DNA from 2 places in the Methylobacterium sp. NMS14P genome. Region 2 is predicted to be linked to the other one. Evidence: predicted binding sites of a transcription regulator. Region 2 holds the regulator's gene; the other holds the start of a gene.
What was found. Region 2 encodes HrcA, which represses chaperone genes, less so after heat shock. Its sites were predicted from a motif close to GTTAGCACTCNCNNNNNGNGAGTGCTAAC; they were not measured.
Positions count from the first base shown of each region.

Region 1 (8,938 bases), 2.7 Mb from region 2:
CTTCTTCTCGTGGATGAGGATGTAGGGGTCCTCGAGCTCGGCGACCATCTTCTCCGCGTTCGTGATGAAGTACGGGGAGAGGTAGCCGCGGTCGAACTGCATGCCCTCGACGACGTCGAGCTCGGTCTCGGCCGTCTTGGCCTCCTCGACCGTGATCACGCCCTCGTTGCCGACCTTCTGCATCGCGTGGGCGATCATCTGGCCGATCTCGGTGTCGCCGTTCGACGAGATGGTGCCGACCTGGGCGACCTCGTCGGAGGTCGAGACCTTCTTGGCGCGGGCGGTGATGTCCTTCACGGCGGCAGCCGTGGCGAGGTCGATGCCGCGCTTCAGGTCCATCGGGTTGATGCCGGCGGCGACGTACTTGGCGCCCTCGCGGACGATGGCCTGGGCCAGCACGGTCGCGGTGGTGGTGCCGTCACCCGCGATGTCGTTGGTCTTCGAGGCCACTTCGCGCACCATCTGGGCGCCCATGTTCTCGAAGCGGTCGGAGAGCTCGATCTCCTTGGCGACCGTCACACCGTCCTTGGTGATGCGCGGGGCGCCGAAGCTCTTCTCGATCACGACGTTGCGGCCCTTCGGGCCCAGCGTCACCTTCACCGCGTCGGCGAGGATGTCGACGCCGCGCAGCATCTTATCGCGGGCGTCGGCGGAGAAACGAACGTCTTTCGCTGCCATTGTGTGCCTCTTAGCTAGTTGTTGAACCCCAAGGCCGGGACGGCCTCAAAGGGCGATGACGGGTGACCCGATCAGGCGGCGACGACGCCCATGATGTCGGATTCCTTCATGATCAGGAGGTCCTGACCGTCGATCTTGACCTCGGTGCCGGACCACTTGCCGAACAGGACGCGGTCGCCGGCCTTCACGTCGAGCGCGTTGACGCGGCCGGACTCGTCGCGGGCGCCGGGGCCGACGGCGACGACCTCGCCCTCCTGCGGCTTCTCCTTGGCGGTGTCCGGGATGATGATGCCGCCCTTGGTCTTCTCTTCGCCTTCGATGCGACGGACGACCACGCGGTCGTGCAGCGGACGGAACTTCATGAGCTGCCCTCTTGCTTCAGGTCTGGAGTTGGCGTTGATGCGGCCGGCGGGACCGCTCGCGAACTCGACTGTTAGCACTCTGTCTCGGCGAGTGCCAAAGACGGCCGCGAGATAGGCGCGGGCGGGTTCCGAGTCAAGGCTGTCGCACCCCCGCGCGACGGTGCGATGACGTGCCGGCGGCTCCGTTCCCCCTCATGGATAACGCGCTCTCATGCTGAGCCTGCACGGACCCGAAGGCCCGGTGGCGCTGCAACCTGGCAGGCCGATCGCGCGCGACACCGTGTGGCTCGACCTGAACGACCCCACGCCGGAGGAGGCCGCGTCGGTCGAGGCCGCGACCGGCCTGCGCGTACCGTCCCGGGCGGCGCTCTCGGAGGTCGAGACGTCGAGCCGCCTGCGGCGGGTGAAGGGCGGGCTCTCGCTGTCGACGCCGATGATCACCTTCGAGCAGAGCGCGTCGCAGTTGAAGCCGCTGGGCTTCCTGCTGACCAAGGATCACCTCGTCACGATCCGCTTCCATGAGTTGCGCGCCTTCGAGACCTCCGCGAAGCGCGTCGCGGACGGCGACGGCAGCACGACGCCAAGCGAGATCTTCCTCGTCGTCCTGGAAGAGCTGGTCGACAGCCTCGCCGACGCCCTGGAGGACATGGGATCCGAGCTCGACACGCTCTCCACCCGCATCTTCGACTTCGACGTCCGCGGTGCCGAGCGGCGGCGCCTGGAGAGCCCGCCGCCCCGGCGCCGCGACCTCGCCCTGCGCCGGATCCTGCGCGGCATCAGCAACCGCGGGAAGGTTCTGGGGAAGATCCGGTCGAGCCTGCTCGGGCTCGAACGGATCATCCCGTTCGTCGCCGCGGCCTGCGACAACCTCGGCCTGCCGGAGGATTCGCGCTTCGAGACGATCAAGCGGGACATCGAGTCCCTGGACGAGTTCGAGACGCGGCTCGCCGAGAACGTGCAGTTCCTGCTCGACGCCGCCCTCGGCCTCATCACCATCGAGCAGAACAACGTCTTCCGGGTCCTCACCGTCGTCTCGGTGGTCGGGGTCCCGCCGACGCTGATCGCGTCGATCTACGGCATGAACTTCAAGCACATGCCCGAGCTGGATTGGGCACTCGGATATCCCTACGCGCTCGGCCTGATCCTCCTGAGCGCAGTCGCGCCCATCGTCTACTTCCGCATGCGAGGCTGGTTCTAGTATTTACGGACAAATTACAGCATTGAGATCGCTACGTCGCATCTCATTCTCCGATGGCAGCGCCGACTCGGATACCGACACGCAGAGACAGCGGCGCCAGAAGCATTCGTTCCGTCCTCGCTCGCACGTAATCTGGACGTAAGTCGAAATAAGGAATTCATTAACGCTGCGACGCTAGACCCGGCTCGGGGGAACGCGAGCAGCACCATGTTCAATCGAACTGTCTTCAACGAAGCCCAGGCCAAGATCGACGCCCTGGACCGTTCGCTCGCGATCATCGAGTTCTCGATGGACGGAACTGTCCTCCACGCGAACCAGAACTTCCTTCGATTGATGAAGTACAGCCTCAGCGACGTCCAGAGCCGGCATCACCGTATCTTCGTAGACAAGAGCTATGCCGAGACTGCGGAGTACGGCGCCTTCTGGAACAAGCTGAAGGATGGCCAGTACGTCACGGGCGAGTTCCAGCGCCTCGACAAGGAGGGCGACTCGGTCTGGCTCGAGGCGACGTACAATCCCGTCCTCGACGCGCGGGGCAAGCCGATCAAGGTCGTCAAGTTCGCCGCGGACATCTCGGCGAAGAAGAAGGAGATCAACAGGCTCCTGACGATGATCGACAACGTGCCGGTGGCGGTCATGACGGCCGACTTCAAGGACAACTTCAAGATCGACTACATGAACGCCACGTCGCGCAAGACGCTCGGCACGATCGACCAGCACCTGCCGGTCAAGGTCGACGACATGCTCGGCCGCTCCTTCGACATCTTCCACAAGAACCCGAGCCACCAGCGCACCATGCTGGCGGATGCGAGCCGGCTGCCGCACAGCACCAAGATCAAGGTCGGGCCTGAGACCCTGAACCTGCGGGTCACGGCCGTGACCGACGAGAAGGGCCAGTATCTCGGCCCGATGCTGACCTGGGCGGTGGTCACCGCGCAGGTGAACATGGAGACCGACGTCAAGCGGGTCGTCGAGGCCGTCGGCTCCGCCATCCAGGAGATGCAGAGCTCGGCCGAGGGCCTGATGCAGTCGGCCGAATCCGCGCGCCACAAGGCCTCGTCGGTCGCGTCGAACTCCGAGCAGATGAACGGCGCGATCCAGGAGATCTCCGGCCAGGTCGGGCGGGTCTCGGAGCGCGCGCAGCAGATCGCCGCCCAGGCGGGGACCACCGACGCGACCATGCGCCAGCTCGCCGAGAACGCCCGCAAGGTCGACGCGGTGGTGAGCATGATCAAGTCGATTGCCGACCAGACCAACCTGCTCGCGCTGAACGCCACGATCGAGGCCGCGCGGGCCGGCGCCGCCGGTCGCGGCTTCGCTGTCGTGGCCTCGGAGGTGAAGGCGCTCGCCGAGCAGACCGCCAAGGCGACCGGTGAGATCACCCAGCAGGTCTCGGCGATCCAGACCGCGACCGGCGACGCGGTCGGCGCCATCGAGATGATCACCGCGGCGGTGGACGAACTGTCCAAGCTCACCCTGGCGATGGCGAGCGCCGTCGAGGAGCAGGCGGTCTCGACCCACGAGATGGCGGGCAATATCGGCGGCGTCTCCGAGGCCGCCAACGCCACCGGTCAGCTCGCCCAGGCGGTCCAGGGCATCGCCGAGAGCCTCGCCGGCCACTCGACGAGCCTGTCCGAGAGCGTGATCCGCTTCATGAAGACGGCCTGATCCCGGTCACGCCGCTTCGAGCACGCCGAGGCGCGCCCTCAATCCCGGGCGAGCTGCGCCCGGCCGATGGCGAAGACCCGCCCGTCCCCGAGGAGATGGGCGGTGAACCCGTTGGGGAACAGGCTCTCGATCGCCCTGTCGCGGACGTTCAGGCCGCCCGCGTAGGCTCCGAAGGCCGGCATCACGAGGCGGGTGCCGTCCGTGACGAAGCAGCGTCGGCGGACGGCCCGCCCGCGCATCGCCACCTTCCCGCAGGGATGGAGATGGCCCGCGATCTCGCCGGGAACCGGTTCCGGGCTCGGCTCGTGGCGCAGGACGAGGCCGCCCAGCGTCAGTGCGTCGGCGTAGCGGCCGCCGACACCCTCGTTCACGGCGGCGTCGTGGTTGCCGGCGATCCAGACCCAGTCCCGGCCCTCTTGGAGGGCCGCCACGAGGGCGCGGTCGCCGGGCTCCATGCGCTCGGGTCCGCGGGCGTCGTGGAAGGAATCGCCCAGCGCGACCACGCGGGCGGGATCGTGGCGGACCACCGCCTCGTGCAGGCAGGCGAGCGTCTCGCGGGTGTCGTAGGGCGGCAGGAACTGGCCGGACCGGGCCGCGTAGGACGAGCCCTTCTCCAGGTGGAGGTCGGACACGATCAGCGTCCGGTGCTCCGGCAGCCACAGGCCGCCGCACAGGTCGAGCACCAGGGTCTCGCCCGCGAGCTGCAGGGTGGGGTGCTTGTGCGTCTTCTCGAGTCTCAGGCCGGCCGCCAAGATCGCATCCTCGGTGTCGTCGGGGGAGGGCGGATCGACGGTCAGGACAGAGCCTCTTGGAGAAGCTCCGCCTCGGCCTCGGCCAGGATCTCGTCGGCGCCCTCGCCGTAGACCCGCTCGCGCCCGATCTCGAGCATCACGGACACGGAGAGCGGCGAGACCCGGTCGAGAGACCTGTGGATGATTCGCCCCTGGATGCGCTCTAGCATCATGCCGAGGCGCCTCACGTCGAGGAGTCCGGTTGCCGCATCCTGCCGCGCGGCCCGCAGCAGCAGGTGGTCGGGCTGGTGCTTGCGCAGCACGTCGTAGATCAGGTCGGTCGAGATCGTGACCTGCCGGCCGGACTTCTTCTGCCCCGGGTGATGGCGCTCGATCAGGCCGGCGATGACGGCGCACTGGCGGAACGTGCGCTTCATCATGGCGGATTCGTCCAGCCACGCCTCCAGGTCGTCGCCCAGCATGTCGACCGCGAACAGGTCGCCGATGAAGTCCGGGTCGAGGGCGGCGCGCTCCGAGACGTCGCGGGTCGTCCAGATGGCGATGCCGTAATCGTTGGCCGCGAACCCCAGCGGCCGCAGGCCGGCGCGCTCCAGGCGCCGGGTCAGCAGCATGCCGAGCGTCTGGTGGGCGAGGCGGCCCTCGAACGGGAAGGCGGTGAGATAGTAGCGCTTGCCGCGCGGGAAGGTCTCCACCAGCAGGTCGCGCTCGCCCGGCAGGACCGAGCGGCGGCGCTGCTGCAGCAGGTACGCGCCGATCTGCTCGGGCAGGCGGTCCCACTCGAACGGGTCGGCGATCAGCGCCCGAACCCGGGCGGCCAGGAAGGTCGAGAGCGGGAACTTCGCGCCCGCGTAGGACGGGATCGCCGGGTCGGTGCCGGCCGGCGCGCGGGTGACGAGGCACTCGTCCTCGGCGAGCCCCTCGAAGCGCAGGGTCTCGCCGGCGAACAGGAAAGTGTCGCCGACGGTGAGCGTCTCGGCGAACTCGTCCTCGATCTCGCCGAGCACGCGCCCGGTCTTCGGCAGCACCGTGCCGGGCTTGCCGCGCAGGGTCCGGCCGAGCCGGACCTTCACCCGCGCCGCCTCCACGATCGTGCCGACATTCATCCGGTAGGCCTGGGCGGTGCGGGCGTCGCGCACCCGCCAGAGCCCGTCCGGTCCGCGCAGGATCTTGGCGAAGCGCTCGTAGGCGCGCAGCGCGTAGCCGCCGGTCGCGACGTAGTCGACCACCTGCTCGAACGATTCCCACGCGAGGTCGGCGTAGGGCGCGGCCGAGACGATCTCGTCGTAGAGGTCGACGGGATCGAAGGCGTCGGCGCAGGCCATGCCGAGCACGTGCTGGGCGAGGACGTCGAGGGCGCCCCGGCGGGCGTCGGGCGTGTCCTGCGCGGCCTCCTCGACGGCGTCCAGCGCCGCCTGGCACTCCAGCATCTCGAAGCGGTTGCCCGGGACGAGGTAGGCCTTCGAGGGCTCGTCCATGCGGTGGTTGGCGCGGCCGATCCGCTGCATGATCCGGCTCGCCCCCTTCGGCGCGCCGACATTGACCACGAGGTCGACGTCGCCCCAGTCGATGCCCAGGTCGAGGGTCGCGGTGCAGACGATCGCCCGGAGCTGACCCGCCGCCATGGCGGCCTCGACCCGGCGGCGCTGCTGGGCGTCCAGCGAGCCGTGGTGGATCGCGATCGGCAGGGCATCGTCGTTGAGCCGCCACAGCTCCTGGAACGTGTACTCGGCCTGGAGCCGGGTGTTCACGAAGACCAGCGTGGTCCGGTGCTCCCGGATGAGCTCGTAGATCGCCGGCATCGAGTGCCAGGCCGTGTGGCCGGAGATCGGCAGCGCCCGGCCGAGATCGAGCATGCGCAGGTCGGCCTTCGCGCCGCCGGCGACGGTGACCAGATCGGCCATGGGTGGCGCGACCGGCCCCCTCTCCCGTGCGGGAGAGGGTTGGGGTGAGGGACGCGAAGCCTCAGGATCAGGCGCATCATCGCCGCCCGTCGCGGTCAAGCTACGTTCTGAACGTTCTCGACCCTCACCCTGCCCCTCTCCCGCACGGGAGAGGGGACCCGTGCCTGTTCCCGCAGCCGGGCCGGCCTTCCCTTCGTGCAGCTTCAAAGGCGCGCCCGCAGAAGGAGGAGGGGGAAGTCGGCCCTGCGGCACAAGATATTTTCGTAATTCATCAGGCTCGCGAACGGTCGCGGAAAGCCCGATCGCCGCGAGGCCGGGGCTCAGCCGGTGCAACCGCGCCAGCGCCAGGGACAGCAGGTCGCCGCGCTTCGACGTCACCAGCGCGTGGAGCTCGTCGAGCACCACGCAGCGCAATCCGGAGAAGAACTCCGCCGCCTCGCGATGGGCGATCAACAGGGCCAGCTGCTCGGGCGTGGTCAGCAGGATGTCCGGCGGTCGGCTGATCTGGCGGGTGCGCTTGTGGGCCGGCGTGTCACCGGTGCGCGTCTCGACGCGCACCGGCAGCGCCATCTCGGCGATCGGCGCGTCGAGGTTGCGGGCGATGTCCACCGCCAGCGCCTTCAGGGGTGACACGTAGAGGGTGTGAAGGCCCGCCGCCTTCCTCTGCGGCCCGCGCTCGGCGAGGGCGACGAGGCTCGGCAGGAAGCCGGCCAGCGTCTTGCCGGCGCCGGTCGGCGCCACCAGCAGCGCCGAGCGGCCGGCGCCGGCGATCCGCAGGAGATCGAGCTGGTGCGACCGGGGCGCCCAGCCGCGCCCCGCGAACCAAGCCCGGAACCGCTCCGGCAGGATCTCGGACGGGTCGGTCAGGCGAGCGCCATCAGGAAGCGGTCGATCAGCTCCAGCGCCCGCTCGCTCATCGGGCTCGGGTAGCGGGCGAAGACGTGGCAGCCGCCGGGATAGATCGCCGTGTGGCCGCCATTGCCCGCCGCCGCCCAGCGCCCCGACATGTAGAGCGTGTCGTCGAGGAGGGGATCGGCGGTGCCGATGGTGAACAGGGCCGGCGGCAGGCCCTTCAGGTCGGCGTAGATCGGCGACACGTCCGGCCGACGCCGGTCGATGCCCTCGCGGACGTAGCCGTCGGCGAACTTGGTCAGGTCGCGGGTGTTCACGACCAGCCGCTCCTCGCCCCAGTTCCGTACCGACGGGGTGAGGCCGAGATCGAAGAAGCCGGCGTTGAGGTTGGCGCCCCGGAAGGCCCGCGGCAGGTTGTGCTTGTCGCGCAGCCGCAGCAGCACCATCACGGCGAGGTGCGCCCCCACCGACTCGCCGCCGATGGTCAGCGCGTGGATGCCGAACTCAGTCTTGCCCGGACCGGCCAGCCACAGGGCCGCGGCCTCGCAGTCGAGGAGGGCCGCCGGATAGGGATGCTCGGGAGCGAGGCGGTACTCGACCGACAGGGCGACGAAGCCGCAGGTGTCGGCGATGCGCTCCAGCCAGGGATCCTGCTCGTCCGCGGAGCCCCAGACCCAGCCGCCGCGGTGGATGTGCAGGTAGGCGCCGCGCAGCTTCGTGCCGGGCTTGGGCCGGACCACGCGGAGCTTGAGCGGGCCGCCGGGCCCGTCGATCGTCAGCCACTCCGCCCGGGCGCTGTGCGGCATGGCGGGCGCCGCCTTGGTGCCCATGCGGCGCCGCTCGCGCACCTCGGCGATCGGCAGCGACCAGGGATCGGGCAGCGCGGCGTGCGCCGCGACGATCTCGGCATTGAGCCGGAGCGTCTCGGGATCGATCGTCGCCGGGTCGAACAGGGCGTGGTCGATCATCGTGCGTATGGTCCCGTCGGCACTCAGAGCCTCTCACACCAATCCCGATTCCCGGGAGTTCTCCCTTTGGTCGAGGCCGCGTCGCGAGAGTCCCGCGTCGCAATCCACCCCGTCCCGCATCTTGGCGCGCGCGACGCCGCTTGCCATCTGCACGGCGCGCGAGAAACCCGCCAACGCCTGATCCGCGCTCGGGTTTCGACGCGGTGTGGTGTGCCGGCCACGGTTCCGCCCGCTTCGTCGCCGATCCGAGGGCCCTGAGGCTTCACGAGGACGCAATGCTCGTCGATCACGACCGGCGCCGGCAAGGTTATCAGCAGGGTGCCCCGCCGAACGCCCCCTACGGCGCGGACAGCTACCGGTCGCGCCCCTCCGCGCTGCGGCGGTTCCTCGGCGGCTCGCCGGCCGGCGTGTTCCTGCGGCTCCTGTTCCTGTCGGTGCTGGTCGGCGCCTTCATGTCGATGCTCGGCCTGACGCCGGGGCGGCTGTTCTGGCACGTCTACGACTCGGCGCGGGCACTGGTGGAGGTCGGGCTCGCCTCGCTCCACGATTTCGGCGGCTG
Region 1 is NZ_CP087106.1:626,439-635,376, forward strand. It holds gene groL (chaperonin GroEL) at 1-678, opposite strand, end outside; gene groES (co-chaperone GroES) at 750-1,040, opposite strand; gene LOK46_RS02910 (CorA family divalent cation transporter) at 1,252-2,238, shown strand; gene LOK46_RS02915 (methyl-accepting chemotaxis protein) at 2,446-3,906, shown strand; gene pdeM (ligase-associated DNA damage response endonuclease PdeM) at 3,945-4,658, opposite strand; gene LOK46_RS02925 (DEAD/DEAH box helicase) at 4,700-7,300, opposite strand; gene LOK46_RS02930 (alpha/beta hydrolase) at 7,423-8,379, opposite strand; gene LOK46_RS02935 (DUF6460 domain-containing protein) at 8,655-8,938, shown strand, end outside.
Region 1: the regulator HrcA is predicted to act here: its motif matches at 1,111-1,139, upstream of groES (co-chaperone GroES).

Region 2 (8,938 bases):
AGACCGTGATCCGACTTAGCCGAGGACAGCGCGGGCGGGTGTCACGGGCAGCGTGTCCACAGTGCCGCGGGACGGAACGGTTCGCCCCGAGGCCCCGTTGCGGGCCGGCGTGGGCGTCGACGGCGCTCCGACCACTCCAGGAGGAGAAGCCATGAAGCGGATTCTGAGAGACACGGTCGCGGCGGCCATCGTCGTGGCCGGAGCGGCGACGGCGTTCGCGCAGGGCGGCCCGGGCGGCGGAGGGGCCGGGCCCGGTGGCGGCGGCGCCGGCGGGCCCGGCGGCGCCGCCGGCGCGGGCGCCGGTCCGGCCGGCGGCGGCCCGGGCGGTGGCGGTGGCGCGGGCGGTGGAATGCGGGGCGGCGCCGGCGGGCCCGAGGGGGCGCGATGCGCGGGCCCGGCGGTGCCGAGGGCGGACCGCGCGGCGCCGAGCCGGGTGGTCCGGGCGGCCGCGGTGCCGAGGCGCCGGGCCGCCCCGGTGGCGCGGCCGAGCGCAACGGACCGGCTGACCGGGCCGGGCCCGCCGCGAACCCGGGTGCCGGCGATCGCGGGGACCGGGGCGAGCGTGGTGCCCGCGAACCGGGTGCCGGGCCCGACCGCGGCAATCGTGACGCGGCCGGTCCCGAGCGTGGCGGTCGCGGTCCGGCGGGCGAGCGGGGGGGCCGTGACGGCGCCCGCGACCGGGGCGCCGTCCGCGGCGCCGTCGGCCGCCTCGACACCCGTCAGCGCACGGAGTTCCGCAGCTCGATCACGCGTCTGGGCGTCTCGCCGCTCCGGGACGTGGCGTTCGGTCTCGCGGTCGGCACGGCGATCCCGCGCTCGATCACCCTCCACCGGCTCCCGCCGGCCATCGTCGAGCTGGTGCCCGAATACGAGGGTTACGACTTCGTCCTGGTGCGCGACGACATCGTGATCATCGATCCCGACACCTACGAAATCGTGGACGTGATCCCGGCCTGAGTGAGCACGACAAGGTTGGCGCGCCGGGCGGGCCCTCTGCCCGGCGCCCTCTACCGTCCGCCGTCCAGGAGCTTCGACACCACCCGCGCCGTGTAGTCGACCATCGGCACGATCCGCGCGTAGTTGAGCCGGGTCGGACCGATCACGCCGACGACCCCGACGATCTTCTGCGATCCGTCGCGGAACGGCGCCGCGATCAGCGAGGAGCCCGACAGCGAGAACAGCTTGTTCTCCGAGCCGATGAAGATCCGGACGCCCTCGCCGCCCTCGGCGCGGGACAGGAGATCGATAACGTCCTTCTGGGTCTCCAGATCGTTGAACAGCAGGCGGATGCGCTCGAGGTCCTCCACCGCGCGCAGGTCGTCCAGCAGGTTGGCCTGTCCGCGCACGATCAGCTGGCGCGCCTCCGACGGCCCGACCGGCGTGGCGAGCCCGGCATCGACGAGGCGCTCGGTGATCACGTCGAGCTCCCGCTTCATCGCCTTGCGGCCGGCTTCGATCTCGGCGCGCAGCGTGCCGAGCGTGCGGCCCTGCAGGCGCGCGTTCAGGAAATTCGTCGCCTCCTGCAGCGCGCCGGCCGGCAGGCCCGCCGGCAGGTCCACGAGGCGATTCTCTACCGAGCCGTCGTCCGAGACGAGGATGACGAGGGCGCGGGCGGGATCGAGGCGCACGAACTCGATGTGCTTCAGGTTGACGTTCGCCTTCGTGGTCAGGACGACTCCGGCGCCCCTGGAGACCCCGGACAGCATGGTCGAGGCTTCGGCCAGCGCGGAATCGAACGTGTGGCCCGAGGCGGCGGCGCGCATCTGCGCCTCGATCCGCGCCTGCTCGTCCTGGCTGACGTCGCCGAGCTCGAGCATCGCGTCGACGAAGAAGCGCAGGCCGAGCTCCGTGGGCAGGCGGCCGGCGGACGTGTGCGGCGCGAAGATCAGGCCGGAATGCTCCAGATCCGCCATGACGTTGCGGATCGAGGCCGGCGACAGCGCCATCGGGAGGATGCGCGCCAGATTCCGGGAGCCGACCGGCTCGCCGGTCGTGAGATAGCTCTCGACGATCTGCCGGAAGATCTCCCGGGCGCGCTCGTTGAGGGCGGCGAGCGCCTGCATGGCCTGGCCGTTCGAGAAGTTGGGACTGGGGTTTGTCACGGGGTCATCCTGTGGTCCGATCATGTCCAACCGTCCCGCGCGGATCAATCCGTACGGCGATGCTTGCCCGCGGTGGCGCGGCGGCCTAAGAGCCCGGCCCTCGACACTCTCGACAGAAGGGGCCCGCGATGCGGCCTTCCAAGCGTGCCGCCGACGAGTTGCGGCCCGTGAGCCTGGAGCGCGCGGTCTCGCGCTACGCCGAGGGCTCGTGCCTCGTCAGTTTCGGCAACACCCGGGTGCTCTGCACAGCTTCGCTGGAAGAGCGCGCGCCCCCGTGGCTGCGCGGGTCCGGCAAGGGCTGGGTCACGGCCGAGTACGCCATGCTGCCGCGTGCGACGCACGAACGCACCCGCCGCGAGGTCGGTTCCGGGAAGCCGTCGGGTCGGACCCAGGAGATCCAGCGGCTGATCGGCCGGTCGCTGCGCGCCGTCACCAACCTGCCGGCGATGGGCGAGCGCCAGGTCACGATCGATTGCGACGTGATCCAGGCCGACGGCGGCACCCGGACGGCCGCGATCACGGGCGCCTGGGTGGCGCTGCACGATTGCTTCGCCTGGATGCGGACCCGCTCGATCATCTCCGTCGATCCGCTGCGCGATCACGTCGCCGCGGTCTCGTGCGGTCTCTACAAGGGCACGCCGGTCCTCGACCTCGACTACGCCGAGGATTCGGCGGCCGAGACCGACGCGAACTTCGTGCTCACCGGCCGAGGCGGCATCGTCGAGGTGCAGGGCACCGCCGAGATGGAGCCCTTCACCCAGGAGCAGCTCATCGAGCTGCTCGGCCTCGCCCGCGCCGGCACCGAGCGGCTGGTCGCCCTGCAGAAGGAGGCCATCGCGTGAGCCGCCGCCTGACCGGGAAGGTGGTGATCGCCACGCACAATGCCGGCAAGCTCGCCGAGATGCGCGACCTGCTCGCGCCGTTCGGGATCGAGGCGGTGTCGGCGGGCGAGCTCGGCCTGCCCGAGCCCGACGAGACCGGCACGATGTTCGCCGAGAACGCCGCGATCAAGGCGCGGGCGGCAACCGACGCCACCGGTCTGCCAGCCTTCGCGGACGATTCCGGCCTGTGCGTCGACGCCCTCGACGGGGCGCCGGGCATCTTCTCGGCCCGCTGGGCCGGCCCGACCAAGGATTTCGCCGGCGCGATGGCGCGGATCTTCGCCGAACTCGACCGGCGCGGCGCGGCCGACCGCCGGGCGCACTTCGTGTCCGCCCTGGTGCTGGCCTGGCCGGACGGGCACACCGAGCTGTTCGAGGGACGGGTGTTCGGAGACCTCGTCGCCGCGAAGGGCTCCGCGGGCTTCGGCTACGACCCGATCTTCCGGCCGGAGGGCCACGACCGCACCTTCGGCGAGATGAGTGCCGACGAGAAGCACGGCGTCGACTGGCAGAAGGGGCGGGGCCTCTCGCACCGGGCCCGGGCCTTCGTGGAGCTGAGCCGCGCCTGCCTCGCGCCCCGCGCCTGATTGCCAAACGGGGCGCGGGCGCTCACATCCCCGCCATCATGTCATCGACCGGCCCGAACCATCCGACCCGCGACGCGGGCTTCGGGATCTACCTGCACTGGCCCTTCTGCGCCGCGAAGTGCCCGTACTGCGACTTCAACAGCCACGTCCGCCGCGCGGGCGTGGACGAGCCGCGCTTCCTGGCGGCGTTCCGCGCCGAGATCGCCCACAGCGCCGCCCGGACGCCGGGGCGGACCGTGACCAGCATCTTCCTCGGCGGCGGCACGCCCTCGCTGATGCAGCCCGCCACGGTGGCCGGGCTGCTCGACGCGGTGGCGGCCCACTGGGCGGTCGCGCCGGACGCGGAAGTGACCCTCGAGGCCAACCCGTCGAGCGTCGAGGCGGGCCGGTTCCACGGCTACCGCGCCGCCGGCGTCAACCGGGTTTCGCTCGGCATCCAGGCCCTCGACGACGCCTCGCTGCGGACCCTCGGGCGCCTGCACGACACCGCGCAGGCCCTCGACGCGATCGCCCTGGCGCAGTCGGCGTTCGCGCGGACCTCCTTCGACCTGATCTACGCGCGGCCCGGGCAGACGCCGGCCCTGTGGCGGGCAGAGCTCGCTGACGCGCTCGCGCGGGCCGCCGAGCACCTCTCGCTCTACCAGCTCACCATCGAGCCCGGAACGCCGTTCCACGGGCTCGCCGCCGCCGGCAAGCTGGTGACGCCGGACGACGAGGTCGGCCGCGCCCTCTACGACGTCACCCAGGATCTCTGCGCGAAGGCCGGCCTTCCGGCCTACGAGATCTCGAACCACGCGCGGCCCGGCGCGGAATCGCGGCACAACCTGCTCTACTGGCGCTACGGCGAGTATGCCGGCATCGGTCCGGGCGCCCACGGCCGGCTCGTGACGCCCGGGGGCCGGATCGGGACCGTCACGGAGCGGTCGCCCGAGGCGTGGCTCGCCCGCGTCGAGGCCGAGGGCCACGGGATCGTCGAGACCGAGACGCTCTCGGCCGCCGACCAGGCCGACGAGTTCCTGGTGATGGGACTGCGCCTGCGCGAGGGGATCGATCCCGAGCGCTACGCGGCCCTCAAGGGGCGGCCGCTGAACGGCAACCGGATCGGCATGCTGATCGGGGACGGCCTGCTGGAGCGGCTGCCCGGCGGCCGCATCGCCGCCACGGCGCGGGGCGCGCCGGTGCTGAACGCCCTGGTCGCCGAACTCGCGGCCTGATCAGATCGCCGGCTTCGCGAGGACCCGCGGGGCGGGGCTGACGGGCGTCGCGGCGTTGTTGCGGATCTCGTAGACCGCGAGGGACCGGTCGCTCTGACCGTCCGGCCGGAACCGGAACGTCCCGTCGACGCCCGCGAAGCCCAGGCCGTTGGTCAGGGTCGCCTCGGCGAAGCGCTGCGAGCCGTACCGCCGCGACAGGGCCGCCGCGAGCAGCACCGCGTCGTAGGCGAGCGAGGCCACACGCGGCGGGACGGTGCCGAACCGGGCCTGGTAGCGCGCGCTGAAATTCGAGAAGCCGACGCGGTCCGGCGCGGCGTAGCGGCCGCCCTGGAGCGCGGGCAGCGCGTAGAGCGACGGCTCGTTCCAGAGGGCGGTGCCGAGGGGACGCACCCGGGCGGGCGAGAAGCCCGCCTTCGTCAGCGACGCCGCCACGGCGGGCATGGCGTCGGCGGTCTCGGGGATGAACAGCGCGTCGGCGGTGGCGCCGGGCCCGGCGATCACCCGCGCGAGCCGCTCCACCGCCGGGCCGGGCGCGCCCGCCGGGTAGCGCTCCACGGCGGCGACCCGCGCGCCCTTCCGGGCGACGATCTCCCGGAACTCCGCCTCGACGGCGTTGCCGTAGGCCGTCTCGGGGATCAGCGCCGCGAACGACCGCTTCCCGCCGGCGACCGCGTCCTCGACGACGCGGTCCACCTCCGGCTGCGGCAGGAAGCTCAGCAGGTAGACGCCCTGGTTCGCCACGGTCGCGTCCGTGGAGAAACCGATCACCGGCTTGCCGGCGGTCCTGGCGACGGTGGCGGCGGCCTGGACGCTGCCGGCGAAGAGCGGGCCGAGGACGATGTCGGCGCCCTGACGCAGCGCCTCCTGCGTCGCCTCCCGGGCGCCGTCCGGGCTGCCCCGGTCGTCCTCGACGAGGAGCGTCAGGTCCGGCTGCTGGGCCTCGTCGTAGGCGAGCTGCGCCGCGTTGCGCAGGGCGGCACCCACCGTCGACCCCTGGCCGGTCAGCGGCAGCACCAGGGCCACCTTCACCGAACCCGCGCCGATGCGCCCGCCGCCGCCCGCGGCCGGCATCGGCGCCGCGGCGGGCATCGGCTCCGCGGCGGGCGCGGGGCCCGGCGCGCCCGGCACGGCGGCCGGCGGGGTCAGCTCGGCCTGCGGCCCGGTCGCGCGTCTGGCGAAGTCGCTGCCGATGCAGCCGCCGAGCGACAGCAGGACGGCGCAGAGCGCGGCGGTCGGGGCGGTGACACGCACGAGACGGTCCCGCGCGCTTGTCGGGCGCGCCATGGCGCGTACTCCTTCGGGCAGGCTCCGCAGCCTGACCGGCACGATCCCAAATGTAAACGCGGCGGCGCGGACTTGCCCCCCGGTCACGCGGCCCGGCCGCGACGAGAGGCGGCCGGTGTGGCAAGATCGCCGGTGATGACCCGCAGATTCGACGACCCGGGGCCCGCCGCCTCGACCCGAGCTCCGTCCCAGAAGCTCGCGCCCGACCGGCCGCGCAGCACGACCTTCACGGCCTTCGGCCTCGCGAGCGAGACCGAGCCCCTGTCCCCGGGCCTGCACATCGTGGCGACCCCGATCGGGAACCTGCGCGACATCACCATCCGGGCGCTGGCCACGATGGCGGCGGCCGACGCGGTCCTGGCCGAGGACACCCGCGTCACCCGGAACCTGCTGGCGCATTACGGGATCACGACGCCGCTCCTGGCCTATCACGAGCATTCCAACGACGCGGTGCGCGAGCGGATGGTGGCGCGGCTGCGCGCCGGAGAGGCGCTGGCACTGGTCTCGGATGCCGGGACGCCGCTCGTCTCGGATCCCGGCTACAAGCTGGTCCAGGCCGCCATCGAGGCCGGCATCGCCATCACGCCGGTGCCGGGACCGTCCGCGGTGATGACGGCGCTGGTCGCGGCGGGCCTGCCGACCGACCGCTTCTTCTTCGAGGGCTTCCTGCCGCAGAAGGCCGGCGCGCGGCGCAACCGCCTGGAGGCACTGCTCCAGGTCCCCGGCACGCTGGTCCTGTTCGAGTCGCCGCATCGGCTGCCCGACATGCTGGCGGACGCCGCCGCGGTGCTGGGGTCGGAGCGGCCGGCCGCCGTGACCCGCGAGCTGACCAAGCTCTACGAAACCATCCGGCGCGATACGTTGGGTAGCCTGAGCGAGCGCTTCGCCCAGGAGGGACCGCCGAAGGGTGAGATCGTGGTGATCATCGGTGCGGCGACGGCGCCGGAGCGGAACGCGGATTCGGACGCCGCCCTCGACGCCCTGATCCTGGCGGCGCTGGAGCGGCACTCGATCAAGGATGCCGCCAGCCTCGTGTCCCACGAGACCGGGCAGCCGCGGCGCCTCGTCTACGCGCGGGCGCTGGCGCTGGCGCGCGACCAGTGATGAACGGGGCACTGCCGGAGCGGGCTGGCCGGCGCCGCGCCGCCTATCGGCTGGGACACCGGGCCGAGTGGCTGTCGCTCGCCGCGCTGATGCTCAAGGGCTACTGGCCGATCGGCCGGCGCGTCAGCATCGCGGGCGGCGAGATCGACCTCATCGTCCAGCGCTGGAACACCGTCGTGTTCGTGGAGGTGAAGGCGCGGGCAAAGCGCGACGACGCCCGGGAGGCGATCGACGCCGCCAAGAGGCGGCGGTTCTCCCGCGCGGTCCGCGCCTGGATCGGTCGGAATGCGTGGTGCGCCGGGGCGACGTTCCGGGCCGACGCCGTGTTCGTCGGGCGCTGGGCCTGGCCCGCCCATGTCGAGCGGGTCTTCACGATCGAGGGGCTCTGACGTGCGGACCTCAGCCTGCCCGCGCGAGCGCCTCTGGTCTCAGGCGCGGGCCGCGCGGATCGCCCCGATCAGCGTGCGCTTCAGGTCGGCCTGGCTGAACGGCTTCTGGACGACGGGCCTGTCGCGGAACGGCTCGCGGATGCCGGCGCCGCCGTAGCCGGTCGAGAAGACCAGCGGCAGGTCGCGCTTGGCGATGGCCTCGGCCACCGGGTAGATCGGCTCACCCGCCACGTTCACGTCGAGAATGGCGACCTCGAACGCCTCCTGCGACGCCATCTCGAGCGCCGAGGACAGACGCGCGGCCGGCCCGACCACGGCACAGCCGAAGTCGAGGAGCATGTCCTCCAGCAGCATCGAGATCGCGGCCTCGTCCTCGACGACGAGAACACGGACGCCGTTGAGGACGTCGTCGTTGGGGTCAGCAATCACGCCGGGCCGTCTTCCCTTCGAATGCCCCCGTCGCCGGGGATCTTGCCATGCGGTTGGTCAGGCCTTGCGCACCGCGTGAGCAGCGTCCGGAAGGGTGAACGCGGCTCGGGGGCCAGCCCGCGAGACAACCTGAGGCGTCGCCCGTAATGCGCAATGTGTCAAGCGTTCCCGGCCCGTTCTGACACCCAGACCGGGCGCTATGTTAACCGATGATACATTTTTGTGCGGACGCCGCCGCGAGGGCGGCCGCGGGTATCCCCGAACGCCCGCTCAGTCGTCCTTGAAGCTGACCTTGGCGCCCCGTGTCACATGTGCGGCGAGGTCGCGGGCGTTCCAGTTCGTCAGGCGGATACAGCCGTGGGACTCGGTCTTCCCGACTTTCTCAGGCTCGGGCGTACCGTGGATCCCGTAGCTCGGGATCGCGAGATCGATCCAGACCAGGCCGACCGGGTTGTTGGGGCCCGACTGGATGATGAATTTGTGCTGCGCCTTCACGCCCTTGAACGCGTATTTCGGGTTGTAGGTGTAGTCGGGATCGAACGCGACGCCCTTCACCTTGGTCTCGCCGCTCGGCGCCGGCTTCTCGGAACTGCCGATCGACGCGGGATAGTAGGCCACGAGCTTCCCGTCGGCGCCGAACGCGCGAACGTCGCGGCTCGTCTTGTCGACCTCGATGCGCTCGACCTTCGGCTCCTGCGGCAGATCCTTCCCCTTCGGCTTGTCCGTGCCCATCGGGTCGACCGCCGCGACCGCGATGGTCGTGCCGGCCTTGTCGAGGGGTTTGCCGGGATTGAGCGCGCTGACCAGGTCGCGGCTCATGTGGAACCGCTCGGCCAGCATCTCGCGGGGATTGGTGTAGCCCAGCGTCTTGAGTTCGGCCTGCTCCTCCATCTTGGGCGGGATCCGCTCGACATAGGGGCCCGCGGCGTCGGCCTCGGTGAGCGTGTA
Region 2 is NZ_CP087106.1:3,297,307-3,306,244, reverse strand. It holds gene LOK46_RS15895 (DUF1236 domain-containing protein) at 385-957, shown strand; gene hrcA (heat-inducible transcriptional repressor HrcA) at 1,008-2,063, opposite strand; gene rph (ribonuclease PH) at 2,231-2,944, shown strand; gene rdgB (RdgB/HAM1 family non-canonical purine NTP pyrophosphatase) at 2,941-3,570, shown strand; gene hemW (radical SAM family heme chaperone HemW) at 3,609-4,784, shown strand; gene LOK46_RS15870 (penicillin-binding protein activator) at 4,785-6,068, opposite strand; gene rsmI (16S rRNA (cytidine(1402)-2'-O)-methyltransferase) at 6,204-7,172, shown strand; gene LOK46_RS15860 (YraN family protein) at 7,172-7,561, shown strand; gene LOK46_RS15855 (response regulator) at 7,601-7,990, opposite strand; gene LOK46_RS15850 (L,D-transpeptidase family protein) at 8,261-8,938, opposite strand, start outside.